One region of the Pseudoalteromonas ulvae UL12 genome, then DNA from elsewhere that is predicted to be linked to it. Evidence: predicted binding sites of a transcription regulator. Region 1 holds the regulator's gene; the other holds the start of a gene.

Region 1 (3,183 bases):
GACATCGGCACGGCTGACCACGACATCAAGCAGTACTTTTTCTTGTTTAATGGCAGAATCGAGCGGTTGTGCATTCATTGATAATGGATGTAGTCGTCTGGTTTCAGAGAATCGACGAATGAGTGTGTGATCGTCACTATCAAGATAAAATAATGATGAGTTGGCAAATTCAGGTAAATACTCAAGAATCTCATTAAACTCTTGCTGATCTTTAGGCAAGTTCCGTACGTCTATACTCACCGCTATCTTATCGTAACTATCAGATACACTGCGTACGAGGGAGGGAAGTAAGTTGACTGGGATATTATCGACAGCATAGTAGCCAAGATCTTCAAGTACTCTTAACGCTACAGATTTTCCTGATCCTGAGCGGCCACTGATAATAATAAGTTGCACGGTACATCTCCTTGATGATTACGCTGCATCGATTATCGCGTAGAGTTCTTCATCGCAAGTCGCATGACGTAATTGTTTGCAAAATAACTTGTCCTTTAGTTTATCAGCTATCGCAGCGAGCGTCTTTAGGTGAGCTTGACATTCGTCTTCAGGTACGAGCAGTGCCACAAAAATATCGACAGGTTTATTATCTATTGCATCAAATTCAATCGCCTCTTGGTTGACGATTAAAATAGCCAGGCTTTTATCGAGTCCAGCTAATCGGCCATGGGGTATAGCGATACCACGCCCGATGCCTGTGCTACCAAGTTTTTCACGATTCAATAACGCGCCAAGGATTTCTTGCTCAGAAAAGTCGGGGCGTTGCTGGTGAGCAACAAAGCTAATATGCTCTAAAATTCGCTTTTTGCTATGAAAAAGGACTGCGGCTTTGGTGCAGTCCTTGGAAATAAAAGAATTTAGTTTCATGATTAATGGCGTGAAAGTTTCTCTTTATGTTTAATTACTTGGCGATCTAATTTATCAATCAAGCCATCGATTGCAGCATACATATCTTGATGCTCGGACGTTGCAAATAATTCACCACCGGTGACATGGAGAGTTGCTTCTGCTTTTTGGACTAATTTCTCGATATCCAAAATAACATGAACGTTATTTATATGATCAAAGTGCCTTTCGAGCTTAGCAAATTTGTTAGTGACATAGTCTCTTAAAGGATCTGTTATTTCTACGTGACGACCAGTTAAATTTAGTTGCATAAGCATTTTCCTTCTATTTTACGTCTCAGATCAAACGTTTTCTCTGATTTGACGGGGGGATAGAGAGAGATTCACGATATTTTGCTATCGTGCGTCTCGCCACTTGTATTCCTTGCTCTGCCAATATATCTGCAATTTTACTATCACTCAAAGGTTTAGCCTGATTTTCTGCAGCGATTAGCTTTTTAATTAATGCTCGAATAGCCGTTGATGAGCATTCTCCACCATTCTCTGTACTGACATGGCTTGAAAAGAAAAATTTTAATTCATAGATACCACGTGGCGTATGCATGAATTTTTGAGTCGTGACACGTGAAATCGTAGACTCGTGCATTTCGACCATTTCAGCAACATCATTGAGTACCATAGGTTTCATCGCTTCATCGCCATGTTCAAAAAAAGCTTGTTGTTGCTGAACGATGCAGTTTGATACTTTTAAAAGAGTATCATTGCGACTTTCTAAACTCTTAATAAACCATTTAGCTTCTTGTAAATGTGAGCGAATAAACTGACTGTCTTCGCTCGATTTAACAGAACGGCTCATTGCAGCATATTGATCATTTACTCTGATTTTTGGCATGCTTTCTGAGTTTAGCTCAACCACCCAACGACCTTTTATTTTTTTTACAGACACATCAGGAATAACATATTCTGGTTGCTCGGTATTGATGCTATCTGCAGGCTTTGGATTGAGGCTATGAATCAGTGCCATGACTTCTTTTAGCTCATTTTCCTTAAGCTTGGTTTTCTTCATTAAGGTTCGATAGTCGCGAGAAGCTAAAAGTTCAATGTGTTCTTTTACAATTTCTTTAGTGTGCGACAACCAAGGGGTGCTTTTATCAAACTGATTGAGTTGAATTAACAGGCATTCTGGAAAATCCCGCGCGGCGATACCGATAGGATCAAAGACTTGAATACGTTTTAATACGGCTTCTACCTCATCTAACTCTACAGCAAGGCCATCACTGCCTTCTCCAATGCTTTCACAGATATCTTCTGTTGATAAGGTTAAGTAGCCTTGATCATTGATTGCTTCAACAATCGCTGTGGCAATGGCTTCATCTGTTGGGCTAAAAGGCGTTAAACGAAGTTGCCACATGAGGTAGTCTTGCAGTGATTCAGATGTGCTGCCTTGGTATAAAGTGTCGTTGTCGGGAGCGGGACCTGAGGATGACGTAGAGGGTCCGGCGCTGACATATTCATCCCAACCAACATCCATGGGGAGTTCGTCAGTAAGGGAGTCTTTATTTAATGCATCTGATGATTCTATTTCAACTTCAGCGGTGTGTTCATGATCGTCAGAAGAGTCTTTTTGGGAGTCGGCTGAATCGTTGTTATTGTCATTGCCATATTCTGCTTCTTCAACTTCAAGCAGAGGGTTGCTATCAAGTGCTTCTTGAATTTCTTGTTGTAAATCTAAAGTACTCAGTTGCAACAAGCGGATTGCTTGTTGTAACTGTGGGGTCATTGTAAGTTGTTGCCCAAGACGAAGTTGTAATGATTGCCTCATTTACGTCTAACAATCCTTTTGGTTATTAAAATAAATGGCACTTAGTTATGAAGTAAATTAACTATAGCTTGAATTGTTCACCTAGGTAAACATCACGTACTTTTTGGTTTTCAAGTACCTCTTTAGGAGTACCCGTTGCGATTAACTCACCGTGAGAAACAATGTAAGCTGTTTCACAAACATCTAAAGTTTCCCTTACATTATGGTCTGTAATTAACACACCAATGCCACGATTTTTTAAATGACGAATAATTTTCTTTATATCTATCACTGATATCGGATCGACACCGGCAAAGGGCTCATCGAGCAAGATAAACTTAGGGTTAGCGGCCAGCGCGCGTGCAATTTCAACACGACGGCGTTCTCCACCAGATAAAGCCATGCCTTGGCTATCTCGAATATGACAGATATTAAATTCTTCTAATAGGTTATCGAGTTGTTCTTCTCGTTGCGCTCTGTTGAGTTCTTTACGTGTTTCCAAAATAGCCATGATGTTTTGATAAACAGTTAACTTCCTGA
Region 2 (3,183 bases), on a different contig from region 1:
TCGCCTTATTATTAAAGTCTTCAATCTCCTCAACTTTAAGATAATGAGGGTTGGTCAAAGAGTTATATTCAAATCCTTCAGGTACTAATACCGATTTTTCACCAATTGCATTGATTGTAAAATCATTATTACGTGAACTAAAACTGATACTGGGTGCAATCACAAAATGATCAGCATATTCATACGTTTGGTAGGAAAGCTCAGCAGGGCACATAACTTCATGAAGCTTTTCACCAGGACGAATACCGACTTCTTTTTGTGGTAATGATGGTGCCATCGATGTGGCAAGATCGGTGATTTTCAGAGTTGGTATTTTAGGTACGAAGATTTCACCACCTGACATTCTTGCAAAGTTTTTAAGAACAAAATCAACGCCATCTTGCAAGCTAATCCAAAAGCGGGTCATGTCTTTATGAGTGATAGGTAAGTGATCTGAACCGGCGTTAATTAAATTTTCGAAAAATGGGATCACCGATCCTCGAGAGCACACAACATTGCCATATCTGACTACTGCAAATGTTGTTTTATGACCACCAGAAATGTTATTTGCAGCTACAAATAATTTATCGGAGGCTAACTTGGTGGCGCCATATAAATTAATTGGATTGGCAGCTTTATCTGTCGATAATGCGATAACTTTTTCTACGTCATTATCGAGTGCAGCATCAATCACGTTTTCTGCACCATTTATATTTGTTTTGATACACTCCATTGGATTGTATTCAGCTGCTGGTACTTGTTTTAAGGCTGCTGCATGAATAACAAAATCAACACCTCTCATCGCACGCGTTAATCTTGCTTTATCTCTCACATCACCAATAAAATAGCGCATACAGTCATGGTTAAAGACTTGCTGCATTTCAAATTGTTTCAGTTCATCTCGAGAGAAAATGATTATTTTCTTGGGCGTGTATCTTTTCAGCAGAGTTTCGACGTATTTTTTACCGAACGATCCAGTACCACCAGTAATAAGTATTGTTTTATTGTCGAACATGTTGGGCCTTCATGAGAATGAATAAATGTTTAGTTATATATTAGCTAAGTAAATGAAAAATATAAAAAGATTTACCTCATAAATTTGAGTATTTTTTTAATGCCTTTTTGTCTTTGTTCATTTTAACGATTTTAAGTTTGATATTTGCCAGCTCGGATTCGTACTGAGTGCGTATCATTTCAAATTCTTCAATCAGTCTTGTAAATTCATCGATGTCAGATAAAAGCCCCGATTCTGCTAACTTGATGCATTGCTCAAATACAGTTCTCAAGGTTTTTTGGAGAGGTTCAGCATCCTCATAGTTTTTTTGCTCTAATACTGTAATGAGTCGCTGATTCAGCTCTGCAATTGTTGCCAATAATGCGTCACCCGATAATGACGTTAGGTCATTATTCTTGTGCATATTGCACTTCTGAAGCTGGCTGTACTTGTCTCATTTCTTTGGGGATTGCATCCCATCCACTTTTAATTTCAGTAAAGATGTTGATGACCTCGGTAATTTTATCTTTTGAATTTTCAAAGTTTGCTTCAACTAACTTAGTTTGCGTAAATTCATATAAACGAAATAGGTTGATTGAAATATCACCACCATTTTCCATATCTAAACTGTCTTGAAGTGCACCAATTAATGTAATGCTTTCACTAACAGAGATCCCTTTTTTTTCTATTTCTTTTCTATCTATATAGGCTTTGGCTGCTGTGAGTTTTCCAATAATATTGGATAATACAATTTGAATTAACTCATATGGTTCAGCATTCTCAGCGCTGTTGATTTTCATTGATTTATATTTCTGAATCGAAAGTCGAGACATAGGACACCCGTATAATTTAATGCGATAAAATAGTTAAGCAAAGTTCATACCATTAATATGATCTCTACCCAGTGTTACCCTTTTTATCTGCCAATCTAGACTGAACTTTAACAAAAGTGGTGATTAAAACACATTAGCTAAAAACATTATAAAAGCGCTCAAGTTTTATTCAACCGAACCGATATAGGACAGTATTAACATCAGAATAAAGGTTGATCGTCTTGAGGATAGTAACCAATATTGCATCAATAAATAGCCAAAGAGTACTTAGCAATGCAAGCTCTGCGGTGAATAATGCAATGGAAAAACTATCGTCAGGGCTAAGAATCAACTCAGCGAAAGACGATGCCGCAGGGCTTCAAATATCCACGAAACTTTCAACTCAAATTAATGGGTTAACCGTTGCTAAACGAAATGCGAATGATGGTATTTCTATGTTGCAAGTTGCAGAAGGTGCACAACAAGAAATTACCAACGCATTGCAACGTATGCGCGAGCTTGCAATTCAAGCCTCAAATGCAACCTACAGTAAATCTGATCGCAAAGCTTTAAACCAAGAGTTTATCCAATTAAAAGATGAAATCGATCATATCAATGAAGATACGCGTTTTGGTGATAAAAATCTGTTCCAAACTTCAAGTGGCAGTTTGATTGACACTGTCGAAAGGGATATGGCCAAAGCATTGCAAAAAACATGGTTATCAGAATCTGAAGACATCATAAAAAAACAATTTGGGATAGTTGGAAGTGGGTCACTAAAAATTGATTTCGAGCATTTAGATGGTGATGGCGGAACTGCAGCGTATGTCAAACCCGGCTACCTCGGTGGCAAGGCAGTACAAATGGTTATGGTGATTGATAAAGATGACTTCCCTGATTCGGCATCAATTCATGATGATTCGAGCTTAGCGCTTAACGAAACAATTTTGCATGAAATGGTGCATGCCACTATGGCTGCAAACTTCGATTTAACAAATTTACCCACGTGGTTTATTGAAGGGACGGCAGAATCAATTCGAGGTGCAGATGGTCGCTTAAAGACAGACAGTGCTAACTTGGGTTTAGCAAATGTGATTAATGATGGCGCTGCAGGTGGCAACAATAGTTTGAATGACTTACAAGGTGTCACCGGTTTCTCGCCCTCTACAGGGGCTGAAATTGCAGCTGTTTACTCAGGTGGTTATATGGCTCTGCGTTACATGCATAGCAAGTTGGGGGACGATGGCTTGCAAACTATTATGTCAGAGCTTACAAAAGGACAATCGTTTGATGCATCACTCAATACCGCAGCCAGCGGGCAATGGACAAATGAAGCTGCTTTTTTTACAGATATGATGACAACAGGGGATGATGCTGCTAACCCCGCAAAAACGAGAC

The links. The regulator sigma-54, encoded in region 1, starts transcription at its own class of promoters, with help from an activator protein. The targets are predictions, from matches to a motif close to GTTGGCACGNNNNTNGNNT.
Region 2: the regulator sigma-54 is predicted to act here: its motif matches at 1,842-1,860, upstream of fliS (flagellar export chaperone FliS).

What each region holds. Positions count from the first base shown of each region.
Region 1 covers NZ_AQHJ01000033.1:113,939-117,121, forward strand. The annotation lists gene rapZ (RNase adapter RapZ) at 1-396, opposite strand, end outside; gene ptsN (PTS IIA-like nitrogen regulatory protein PtsN) at 415-864, opposite strand; gene hpf (ribosome hibernation promoting factor) at 867-1,154, opposite strand; gene PULV_RS15965 (RNA polymerase factor sigma-54) at 1,180-2,664, opposite strand; gene lptB (LPS export ABC transporter ATP-binding protein) at 2,726-3,183, opposite strand, start outside.
Region 2 covers NZ_AQHJ01000027.1:369,885-373,067, reverse strand. The annotation lists gene pseB (UDP-N-acetylglucosamine 4,6-dehydratase (inverting)) at 1-994, opposite strand, end outside; gene PULV_RS09785 (hypothetical protein) at 1,071-1,397, opposite strand; gene fliS (flagellar export chaperone FliS) at 1,384-1,806, opposite strand; gene PULV_RS09775 (flagellinolysin) at 2,028-3,183, shown strand, end outside.